Pelodictyon luteolum DSM 273: one gene and its partner. Each later gene encodes a partner of the first gene's protein in a complex. Links are inferred from orthologs where the notes say so. Each region holds a gene or a part of one and is shown on either strand. Other genes may lie near its edges. The genes, in order: dnaB and dnaG.

The links.
Region 2: the proteins of dnaB (region 1) and dnaG are in contact, whole or in part, in a crystal structure (PDB 2R6A), measured with the Geobacillus stearothermophilus proteins. The link is inferred for Pelodictyon luteolum DSM 273 from one-to-one orthologs. Residues at the interface, in WP_033016901.1 of Geobacillus stearothermophilus: Ser13, Glu15, Ala16, Gln18, Glu91, Leu92, Asp94, Ala95, Val96, Pro97, Thr98, Ala99, Ala100, Asn101, Tyr104, Tyr105, Ile108; in WP_049624496.1 of Geobacillus stearothermophilus: Lys456, Leu457, Leu458, Pro459, Ala460, Asn463, Ala464, Leu467, Leu535, Leu536, Ile537, Ala538, Gln544, Glu545, Asp548, Tyr549, His552.

What each region holds. Positions count from the first base shown.
Region 1 is NC_007512.1:2,125,368-2,129,722, forward strand. What follows is about bases 1-3,000. They hold dnaB (replicative DNA helicase), read left to right. Parts: upstream 1-732; coding sequence 733-2,268; downstream 2,269-3,000. Other genes in these bases: coaBC (bifunctional phosphopantothenoylcysteine decarboxylase/phosphopantothenate--cysteine ligase CoaBC), read left to right, coding at 1-140; PLUT_RS09860 (uracil-DNA glycosylase), read left to right, coding at 137-736; ptsP (phosphoenolpyruvate--protein phosphotransferase), read left to right, coding at 2,281-3,000. Also shown: more of ptsP, read left to right, coding at 3,001-4,086. UniProt on the Escherichia coli protein: The main replicative DNA helicase, it participates in initiation and elongation during chromosome replication. Travels ahead of the DNA replisome, separating dsDNA into templates for DNA synthesis.
Region 2 is NC_007512.1:1,774,531-1,781,984, forward strand. What follows is about bases 2,754-5,663. They hold dnaG (DNA primase), read left to right. Parts: upstream 2,754-3,212; coding sequence 3,213-5,114; downstream 5,115-5,663. Other genes in these bases: PLUT_RS08220 (MotA/TolQ/ExbB proton channel family protein), read right to left, coding at 2,754-3,054; glyA (serine hydroxymethyltransferase), read right to left, coding at 5,190-5,663. Also shown: PLUT_RS08195 (aspartate aminotransferase family protein), read left to right, coding at 1-69; PLUT_RS08200 (hypothetical protein), read left to right, coding at 35-295; PLUT_RS08205 (energy transducer TonB), read right to left, coding at 419-1,210; PLUT_RS08210 (ExbD/TolR family protein), read right to left, coding at 1,242-1,766; PLUT_RS08215 (ExbD/TolR family protein), read right to left, coding at 1,768-2,301; more of PLUT_RS08220, read right to left, coding at 2,308-2,753; more of glyA, read right to left, coding at 5,664-6,512; PLUT_RS08235 (bifunctional 3,4-dihydroxy-2-butanone-4-phosphate synthase/GTP cyclohydrolase II), read right to left, coding at 6,563-7,454. UniProt on the Escherichia coli protein: RNA polymerase that catalyzes the synthesis of short RNA molecules used as primers for DNA polymerase during DNA replication.

The DNA of each region.
Region 1 (4,355 bases):
AGGGCGATACGAACCGCCTGACCCTTATTGAGCGGAACGGCAGAACGGATGCGCTCCCCCTTATGACGAAAGACGAAGCCGCAGGAAAGCTGCTTGAGGCCGTCTCCCGGATTATGGGGGCGGAGGGAGGGAACGCTTGAAGGACGTACCCACAGCAGAAGCACTCGGGGCACTCCGCCTGGAAACGCTCGAGTGCCGGAAATGCCGGCTTGCCGAAACCCGCAACACGGTTGTGTTCGGTGAAGGCGACCCTGAATCGAAGCTGGTGGTGATCGGTGAAGGACCCGGGGCCGAGGAGGATGCAACAGGCAAGCCATTCGTCGGCCGCTCGGGCCAGCTGCTCACCAAAATCCTTGCGGCAATCGGCTTCAGCCGCGAGGAAGTGTTCATCTGCAACATCGTCAAGTGCCGGCCGCCACAGAACCGCAACCCGGCGCATGATGAAATAGCGGCATGTACCCCGTGGCTGAAAAGCCAGATCGAAATCATCCGTCCGAAGGTGATCCTCCTGCTCGGAAAGGTTGCGGCAAACACCATCCTCCAGAACTCGCTTTCGATGGGTGCGATGCGGGGGAAGGTGCTTCAGTGGGAAGGAGTCGACTGCTTCGTGACCTACCATCCGGCCGCACTGCTCCGCAACCCCAACTGGAAGCGGGGGTGCTGGGAGGACGTGCAGCTGCTCAGGCACCATTATGACAACATTACCATGCCCGTCAAGGAGACGGGGGCTGAATGAAAAGGGACAGAAAAGAGGACAGGAACATCATAGATTTCGATCAGGACATCGATTTTTCCAGAGAGAGCCGCATACCGCCCTACTCCACGGAAATCGAGCAGGAGGTGCTTGCGTGCCTTCTGCTTGAGGAGGATCCGATAGAGCAGGTCGTGCAGATCTTCGCCGACAGCGGAGCACTGGTGTTCTATGAGCGGCGCCACCAGATCATCTTCCGGGCAATGATGCAGCTCTACAACAAGCGGCAGGCGATCGACCTCATCACTGTGAGCGAAGAGCTGGTGAAGATGGGCGAGCTCGACAACATCGGCGGAAGACACTATCTGGCGGAACTCTCCGGCAAGGTGATCAGCGCTGCCAATGTGGAGTACTATGCGCGCCTGGCAAAGGAGAAGTTCCTCTACCGGAGGATGATATCGATATCGACGAAGATCTCGGAGAGCTCCTACAGTTCGTCGATGGACATCTTCGATCTTGTGGAGCACGCCTCCCAGCAGTTCTTCAACATCTCGCAGGCGGGCATCAAGAAAAGGGCCACTCCCATCAAGGAGCTGGTGAAGAACGGCATCCATATGCTCGAAACCCTCCGCGCCTCCCAGTCATCGGTGACCGGTGTTGGATCGGGGTTCTCGGAGCTCGACCAGATGACGGCCGGGTTCCAGCGCTCTGACATGATCATCATCGCTGCGCGTCCTTCGGCCGGCAAAACCGCATTTTCGCTGGCGCTCGCCCGCAACGCGGCCGTCGATTTCCAGACACCGGTGCTCTTCTTCTCCCTTGAAATGGCCGAAGTGCAGCTGGCCGTCAGGCTCATGTGCGCCGAGGCCATGGTGGAGTCGCAGCTGGTGAGGACCGGCAGGATTTCAAACGAGATGATGGGACGCATCATCAACAATATGGACAAGCTGAACGAGGCAAAGCTCTTCATCGACGACACGCCGGGCATCTCCATCATGGAGCTGACCGCCAAGACCCGGCGCATGAAGCAGGAGCATGACATCGGCATGGTGGTCGTCGACTACCTCCAGCTGGTAAGTCCCGTGCGTGACGGCAAGAGCAACCGCGAGCAGGAGATCGCCCAGATATCGAGGTCACTGAAAGCGCTGGCAAAAGAGCTCAACATCCCGGTCATCGCCCTCGCCCAGCTCAACCGCTCCGTCGAGCAGCGCACCGGCGACCGCCGCCCGCAGCTTTCCGACCTTCGTGAATCGGGCTCCATCGAGCAGGATGCCGACGTGGTGATGTTCCTCTCACGCCCCGAGATGTACGGCAAACAGACCTTCGAAGACGGCTCCTCCACCAAAGACGTGGTGGAGATCGTCATCGGCAAACAGCGAAACGGTCCGATCGGCGACATCCGCCTGCTGTTCCTGAAGAACCACGGACGGTTCCAGTCGATGGCCAACGCCTACATCACCGCAGCAGCTGAATCCGAAGTCGATTACGGCAACACCGACCACTACCGGGCGCCCGAAGCGGACCAGCCGCCGGACAGAGAGGGGGCCTATATCAATCATGACGAAGCACCGTTTTAACCTGATTACCTCATGCCCGCACACACACCGAACGAGGAGCCTCCCGCCACCCGGAAAGGAGCGGAAGATGCAGTACCAGGCGCCCGAAAAAGCCGGCGGCGCAAGGAGGAGCGCTACACGGGCATCGCCGCATCCCGCGGCATCGCAATCGGGGAGTGCTATGCGTTCGTAAAAGAGACGGAGATTCCGCTTCCCCTGAAGCTGGAACCCGAAAAGACCGAAGCGGAGGTCGAGCGGTTCCTCACTGCGCTCGGCCGCTCGGAGAAGGAGCTCCGTAAAATAGAGCGCGTCACCATCAAGAAGCTCGGAAAAAGCTACTCGAACCTCTTTCAGGCGCAAATCATGGTGCTGCACGATCCCGTGCTCACCGAATCGGTCACCCGGCGCATCCGCTCTGAGATGCGGCCTGCGAACCTCGTCATCGAGGAGGAGTTCTCGAAGTACCTTGAGCTGTTCCGCAAGTCGGACGACGAACTGTTCCAGGAGCGCGCCGACGACATGCAGGACATCAAGGACCGCATCATCCGCAATCTCCATGTCCGTAAACTGCACTCATGGATCCCTGAAGGGGTGATTGTAGCCTCCGACCACCTCTCACCGGCCGACATCGTGCTGCTCAGCCGCAGCAACATCAAGGGGTTCGTCACTGACACGGGAGGAAAGACCTCGCATATCTCCCTCATCTGCAAGTCACTGAAGATTCCGATGGTCGTCGGGCTCGGCAAACTGTCGCAGAAGGTGGTTGCAGGACGGCAGATGATCATCGACGGAAGCACCGGCACGGTGCTTGTCGACCCTTCGGAAGAGAGCATTGCGGAATACACCGCCCGCCAGAAGGCCGAGCAGAAAAGCGAAGAGGATGAGTCGGAAGCGGCCGTCTATCCCGCAATGACGAAGTGCGGCGTACGGATCTGCTTCTACGCGAACATCGACTTCAAGGAGGAACTCGACGCCATCTGCGCTGCCGGCGCCGAAGGCGTGGGGCTGTTCCGGAGCGAGAACCTGTTCACCGACGCATCCAAAGTACCCTCAGAGTCCCTCCAGGAACGCTACTACTTCCAGATGGCCGACGCCATCGCCCCCCTGCCGCTCGATATCCGTCTTTTTGACATCGGAGGGGACAAGCTGATGTACTCGCCAGTCAAGGAACCCAACCCCAACCTCGGCTGGCGGGGCGTGCGCATCCTGCTCGACCTGCCTGAAATCATCGAAGCACAGATCACGGCCATACTGAAAGCCAACCTCCACGGCAACATCGACATCCTCGTACCGATGATCATGTCGCTTGACGAGATTGCGGCGGTACGCGCCATTCTGGACAGGCTCTACCTGGAGATTTCACAGAAAAGCGGACTGCAGATCGAAAAACCCGGCTTCGGCGCCATGATTGAAGTGCCGGCAGCCGTGGAGCTGATCGAGGAGATCACCCGGGTGGTCGACTTCATCAGCATCGGCACCAACGATCTCACCCAGTACACCCTTGCCGTCGACCGCAACAACGTCATCGTACAGGACCTGTTCGAGAAGTTCCACCCCGCACTCATCCGCCAGCTGTACCGCATTATTTCAACGGCACAGAAAAACCGCTGCAAGGCGATCATATGCGGCGACATGGGTTCCGACCCGCTCGCCCTTCCATTCCTCCTCGGATGCGGCCTCCGCCACTTCAGCGTGGTCAGCTCCGACATCGCAAAACTCAAGTCGCTCGTCGGCCGCTACACGCTCGAAGAAACCGAAGGGCTCGCCCGTGAGTGCCTGATGCTCACCACCGCAGAAGCCATCAAGGACCGCCTTGAACGGTGCCGCAGCATGCACTGAAAACCGCCCTGGATTCCACAGTAAAAACACAGGCCCCCAGCACACCCCTTGCAGGCAGCGTATGCTCCGCCGACAAGGGGAAGATGGAACGATGCCTGCTCACCCGTGCCCGTTCATTACGAATACAGCCCCCTGCACGTCCTCATACCAGAGCCGTATGCGACGTCCCCCCCCCCTTTACCGACGCTCCCGTCCGGCAGAGAGAGAGGAAGAGAGCAAGAGAGAGCCGTAGCACTCCTGGCACCGCCGTCAGACGGATTTCCCTTTTT
Region 2 (7,454 bases), 350 kb from region 1 along the record:
CGGGAGGAAGCCCAATACTGCATCAATGTGCTCGATGAAATCCTCACCGAAGAAAAAGCAGGCGCCTGAACCCGGAGTGCGCCCGACCCCGAAAGGGGCATCGTCGATGCCCCTCGGCAGGACAAACTACCTGACGATAGCTACGGGTGCGGCAGTCATTGCCGCAAGCTTCTGGGGCATGGCGATTGAACGCCAGGTCGACGGATTCTTCGCTCTCAACATAGCCCCGTTCCTCCTCATCGGCGCTTACGCCACCGTAGCCGTCGGCATCCTCATCCGACCACGGAAACACTGAATCCGTTTCCAGCTTCCTTCTGCCTGAACACTCAAGGACTGCCCCCCCTGAACCGCCAAAAAGCGCCCTCAAGGGGGCGCCCATACTGTTGTATTACAAGCAGCGGAATACGACCGGGAACCCTCAGTTGATCTGGAACCGGATCGGTACGGTGAACCATACCTTGATGGCACGCCCGTTCTGTATTCCGGGAAAGTATTTCGACTCCATGACGGATCTCACGGCGACATCGTCGAAGACGGTGCAGTCAGCCGGAATGCGCTTCATCACCACCGCACGCATCGGCCTTCCGTCCTCACCGATGAGGACGCTGACGAACACCTTCCCCTCGATACCGGCGATACGGGCCATCTCAGGATAGTGCGGTTTTCTCTGGTCGAGGAACCCGGGCATTTTCTCGCAGGGGATAAATACCGGACCACCCTCTCCGCTGCCGTCGACACGCTCGGTCTGGATAGCCTGGCGAAGCTCCTTCTGGGTCGCGATGGTCTGTTCGGCCGGCACCTCGTTCTCCTTGACCTTTTTGATCTTTCCGACATTCGGCGCAACCGCAGCGGGAACAGAGGGAACGGCCGGAGCCGGAGGCGGAGCGGCAAGAGGGGGAGGCGGCGGAAGCTGTGTGACGCTGGTGACCACTTCATAGCACTGGAGCATCCGGCCTGAGTCAGCAGAACCGCCGAAAAGAGACATAATTCTTCCCCAGTTGGCTGCGGCTACCCAGAAAAGGAAAAGGAGCATGACTGCGGCAATCACCCCGTGACTGAGGAAGATATGCGCCTGACGCCGGAGTGAAAGGTTGCCGTACCAGATTCCGCGAAGACGGTCGGTATCGAGGAACTCTTCGCTGAAAGACCAGCGCGATGCCTTCGTTTCGGCATCGATTTCACTGTGTATTTTCTTGAGATTTGACTGCACGGGACAAGCGTTCGGTTCAGTAATGCTCCGCCTATACGGATTTCTTTATCTCCAGATCGTCCTGGGGGGTGTAATCGTCAAGACTGAACCGGTCAATTTTCATCATGTTCAGTTCGTCGATTATGTCGACAAGCTGCTTGTATTTGGCTTTCTGGCCGATCTTGACAACGATCACCAGCTTGCTGTTCGAAAGGGACTGCTGGCGAAGCAGACTGCGCATATCTCCGCTGAGTGCCTTTCTGCCTTTATCTCCGGGCTCATAGAGCGGAATGCGCCGGGGGGCAAGGTCCCCGAGGGAACAGTAGGCCATGCCGTCTCCCGGTATGCGGAGCGTCAGTATGTTGGATCCGGCTACTTTCACCTCGCCCTGTTCAGGCGGGATGTTGATCTCCATGGTGTTGGATTTCGAAAACGTGGTCGTCAGCATGAAGAAGGTGAGGAGCAGGAACGCCACATCCACCATCGGGGTCATGTCGAGACGAAACCCGATACGCTTCCGCTGATGACCCTTCGCCTTCGTGCCGCGGCGTTCGCCCGGAGTGTCTACCATGCCCATACTAACGGCTCTCCTTTTCAAGAACGGTGACGAGATTGAAGGTGAGGAGGTTCGCCTTCTTGTACACCTTGATGACATGGTCGACCGCCTCGAACCCGGCGCCGCCGTCGGCCCTGACAACAGGGCGGAGCCGCTGGTCGGCAAAACGCGCCATCACGACGAACCGGTCGAGCTCAGAGCGTTCCACAGGAAATGTTTCAGCAAGGCGGAAGCTTTTCAGCGAATCCGCGACAGCTGCCGGCGACATGCCTGTGGCCTCGAGCTTAGGAAGGATGACTGCATTGAAAAGACGTTCACGTGTCGACTGGGAGGAAACGCCCATGAAAAAGTCATCGTCTCCGCTGACCGTAACCGTGAGGACTTCCGACTCAGGGAGCTTCTTCTCGGAATGCGATGAGGGAAGATCTATCACCACAGGCTCCGGCGGACGGAACTTGGTGGTGAGCATGAAAAAAGTCAACAGCAGGAATGCGACATCCACCATGGGGGTCATGTCAAGCCGGAAGCCTACCCGTTTTGCCTTTATTCTCGACATCTGGCGTTACCGGCTGGATCCGGTTCCAAGGGTCTGGATGATGTAGAAAGCCGCTTCATCGATCATGTAGCTGAAGCGGTCAACCCTGGTGGTGAAGATGTTGTATGCCACGATTCCTAGGATCCCGCCGACGATGCCGAGCGCCGTATTGAAGAGCGCCTCGGAAATACCGAGCGAAAGCTGCACCGCATCAGGCGCACCGCTCGTCGCCATGGCCTGGAATGCCCGGATCATACCCATTGTGGTGCCGAGCAGTCCGACCATGGTGGAAATGGAGGCGATGGTCGAAATGGCGACAAGGTTCTTCTCAAGAAGCGGCATCTCCATCGTGGAGGCTTCTTCGACGGCCTTCTCCATCTCGCTGATCTTTTTGTCACGGTCGGTCACATTGAAGGCCGCCAGCTGGGTGTAACGATCAAGAACCGAACGCAGCACTGCGCCAAGCGAACTCTGATGGTCATCGCACCGGGCGATGGCGCCCTGGATGTCACCACTGTTGATGTCCTGCTTGATCCCCTGGACAAACTCCGGGATGTTTCCCTTGCCGGCAGCCTTGTTGAGGGCGATGATGCGTTCAACCGTATAGGCGATGACCATGAGGATCAGGGCCATCAGGACCGACACCACCGGGCCGCCCTTCCAGACAGCGTGGAACATGGAATCGGGAGGGGTCGTTCCCATCCAGAGATAAAAAAGGAGAGAAACGACGTAGGCGGCCGCAATGAGCAGGCCGGTGAAGAGTCCCTGTTTCATGGATAGTTGCTTTCCGTTAATTTGCTATACTGCAGGAGGAGCATTATGCGGCCGGGGAAAAACGCTCCATTATGATTTGTAAGAATTTAGTAAATATGTTGCGGATTTTTCAATATATGCCACCATACATAAAGCAATCAGGGCAAAAAATATAACGGATGATTCCCCATGAGACCATCGACGAGGTCCGCCAGGCGGCCGACATCGTCGACATCATCTCCGACTACCTCACCCTGCGACAAGCCGGACGCAGCTTCAAGGCCCTGTCGCCGTTCACGCAGGAAAAAACACCCTCGTTCGTCGTTTCGCCCGAGAAACAGATCTATAAATGTTTCTCCACGGGCAAGGGAGGCAATGTATTCTCCTTTGTGATGGAGATGGAAAAAGTCTCCTTCCCCGAAGCTGTCGAACTGGTCGCAAAACGTGCGGGCATAGATATCAGCCGGTTCACCTCGAAAAACGCCGGAGAGGATGCGAAGGAGGACACCCGCACCAACACGCTTCGCTGGGCGGCCCGCCACTTCCACTCCACGCTCGAGAGAGACCACGGAAGCCCCGGCTACGCCTATCTTGCCGCCGAGAGGGGGCTCTCTGCAACCACCATCAAAAGCTTCGGGCTCGGCTACGCCCCCCCGGGGTGGGATCACCTGCTCCATGCCGCAAAAAATGCGGGCATCGAACGCAAGCACCTGGAAAGCCTCGGGCTCATCACTGAAAACCGCCAGAAAAAGTCCTGGTACGACACATTCCGAAACCGTGTCATCTTTCCCATTTTCTCCATCGGAGGCCAGGTCGTGGGCTTTGGCGGCAGAACCCTCGAAAAAAGTCCCGACACGCCGAAGTACCTGAACTCGCAGGAAAGCTCCATCTTTGAAAAGTCGAAACTCCTTTACGGGCTCAACACGGCAAAAAACGAGATCCGCTCGAGCGCTCAGGCCATCCTCGTTGAGGGTTACATGGACGTGCTGGCGCTCCATCAGGCTGGCATCACCTCAGCCGTAGCATCCTGCGGCACATCACTCACCCGCTACCAGGCCAAAATCATCGGGCGCTACGCCAAAAGCGTCCTCTTCGTCTACGATGCGGACCCAGCAGGAAAGAAGTCCATGATGGCAGGCATCGACATCCTGCTTTCGGAAAACATCACCCCCATCATCCTCATGCTGCCGCCGGGAGACGACCCGGACAGCTTCGTCAAACGGGAGGGCAGGGAGAAGTTTCTGGCGTTAAGCAGAAAAGAGAGCCTCAGCTTCCTGGATTTCCAGATCCGATTCCACCGGGAAGCAGGCGCCTTCGAGACCCCGGAACTGAAAGCCGACGCCATCGGCAGCATGGTCCGGACCATTGGGCTTGCCGCAGACCCGGTCCGCCGGGAGCTCTACCTGCAGGAACTTTCCGAAAAAATCGGGATCAGCCTGCAGGCACTCAACGAAGTGCTCCCCGCCGGAAATCCCGGAAAAAGACAGAGCGCTCCCCCGCCGCCGCCGCCCGGGCGAGCGAAGCAGGTGAAACCGATCGTTGCAGGCCCTATCTCGGTGCTTGAGAAGACCTTTGTGAAAGCCCTTCTTGAAAGCACGGCCTACGGCAATGTCGTCCTTGAGTTCGCCGCCTCGCACGAGGCGATGCTGATGCTCCGGAACCCTGCCGCCCAGCATATCTTCCTGCACATGATCCGCCGCTACCACGAAATCTCCGCCGACCCGGATGCCCGCATCGACGTGGCAACCGAAATCGGCCTCTTCGGCCGGCCGGACGCCGAAGACCTCGCCACGGGACTCCTCATGGACCAGCCGGTCAGCAACAAGTGGCTTGAAAAAACCGACCTGCACGGCGACAGCGCAAGACGTTGCCTCGGGATGTTTCTCGATGCCTTCAAAAACCTGATACTCGAACCGCTGCTCGACGAAAAGGACCGGCTGATGGAGGCGATACGGACCGAGGCGGAAACCGAAAAGGAAATCGCCCTGTCCAGGGAAAAAATCACCCTCGACAAAAAGATCCGCACCACCGCTCTCGAACTGAGCGAGATGATCGCCGCGATCCTCGAGCGCCGCCAGTAAGCCCCCTTCAACATAAAAAAAGCCGCTCCAGGGGAACCCCGGGGCGGCTGTAAGACTGCTGAAGGAAATGGTGGCTCAGGGAGTCACGCCGTAACCTTCGAGCGGGTTTTGGAGGCAGAGCGAACGGATCTCCGCCTTTACATCTTTACAGGTCGCAGCGATAGTGCTCTCGGCTGCTCCGGTGATCACCCGGTCAATGAGTTCGGCAATAAGGGTGGCATCGGCTTCTTTCATGCCCCTTGTCGTCATGGCGGCGGTTCCGATGCGGATGCCACTGGTCACGAAGGGTGACTTGTCGTCGAAGGGAACCATATTCTTGTTGACCGTGATGCCTGCATCGTGCAGGAGGTTCTCGGCAACCTTGCCGTTGACATCCTTGTTGCGCAGGTCAAGCAGCATGAGATGGTTCTTTGTACCACCGCTGACGATATTGTATCCGAGGGAAGTGAAGCGTTCCGCCATTGAAGCGGCGTTTTTGCGCACCTGCACGGCATACTCGCGGAACTCGGGACGGAGCGCCTCACCGAATGCGACCGCCTTGCCGGCAATGATGTGCATAAGCGGGCCACCCTGGATGCCGGGCATGACCTCGGCGTCCATCACCTCCGACATCATCTTCACCCTCGGGCCGTTCTTCGTCTTGATGGTGATGCCCATCGGGTTCTCGAAGTCCTTGCCCATCATGATCATGCCGCCGCGGGGACCGCGGAGGGTCTTATGGGTGGTGGTGGTCACAAAGTGGCAGTGCGGCATCGGGTCCGTCAGCAGTCCTGCTGCGATGAGCCCTGCCGGGTGTGCGATATCGGCCATGAGGAACGCGCCGACCTTGTCGGCGATCTCGCGGAAGGCCTTGAAGTCGAAGCCCTGAGAGTAGGCGCTGGCTCCGCAGATAATCAGGCGGGGCTTGAAGTCAAGAGCCATTTCCTCGACCTTGTTCATATCGATGATGCCGGTCTCGCGATCCACTCCGTATGAGCGGGCGTCGAACATCTGGCCGGAAAAGTTCACGGAGCTGCCGTGGGTCAGGTGACCTCCATGGGAAAGGTCGAGGCCCATGATACGGTCGCCGGGTTTCAGGACGGAAAAGAGCACGGCCATGTTGGCACTCGAACCCGAATGGGGCTGGACGTTGACATATTCGCACCCGAACAGTTTCCTGGCACGCTCACGGGCCAGATCCTCGGCGATGTCGACGAACTCGCAACCGCCGTAGTATCGCTTGCCGGGATAGCCCTCGGCATACTTGTTGGTCATCACCGAACCACATGCCTGCATGACCGCACGGCTGGTGAAGTTCTCCGAGGCGATCAGCTCGAGGGTTTCCATCTGGCGTACCGTTTCACCGGCAATCGCGTCAAAAACCTCACGGTCCTGCATCTTCAGGATATCGGTGTCCATCGTGTATCGTTCCTTTTTCCTTTACGGAAGTTTATTGTTGAATTGAAGTTTCAGTGGCCTTTATGGCATGAGCAGCTGATCATGTGGCCCATCTTGTCACGCTTGGTCTCCAGATAAAACTGGTTCACTTCGTTCGGCGCGATTTCAAGCGGTAAGCGCTCGACGATCTCAAGCCCGTAACCCTCAAGGCCGATGACCTTCTTGGGGTTGTTGGTAAGAAGGCGCATCTTGCGCACACCGAGGTCCTGGAGAATCTGGGCGCCTATGCCGTAATCGCGAAGATCGGCCTTGAAACCGAGCTGTTCGTTGGCCTCGACGGTATCGAAGCCTTCGTCCTGCAGGTTATAGGCCTTGAGCTTGTTGATGAGGCCGATTCCGCGTCCTTCCTGCATCAGGTAGACCAGCACCCCGCGGCCCTCCTTTTCGATCATGCGGAGCGCGGAGGCCAGCTGGTTGCCGCAGTCGCAGCGGAGCGAGGCGAAGGTGTCGCCGGTCGCGCACTGCGAATGCACCCGTACAAGAACCGGCTCGCCGCTGGAGACGTCTCCCTTCACGAAAGCCATGTGGTTGTGGTGGTCGATGAACGACTCATAGGCGATAAGGCCGAACTCCCCGTAGGCGGTCGGAAGCTTCGACTCGACGGCGCGCTCGACGAGTTTGTTGCGCTGCATCCGGTAGGCCACCAGATCCTTGATGGTAATGAGCTTCAAACCGAACTTCTCCTTGAACTTCAACAGCTCGGGAAGGCGGGCCATGCTGCCGTCGTCGTGGAGGATCTCGCAGAGCAGTCCGACAGGGCTGCAGCCGGCAAGCCGGGCGAGGTCTACAGCCGCTTCGGTATGGCCGACCCGGCGCAGCACCCCGCCGTCCATGGCGCGGAGCGGGAAAATGTGTCCGGGACGTGAAAAACTGTCGGCATGGGAGGCCGGGTCGCCGAGCATC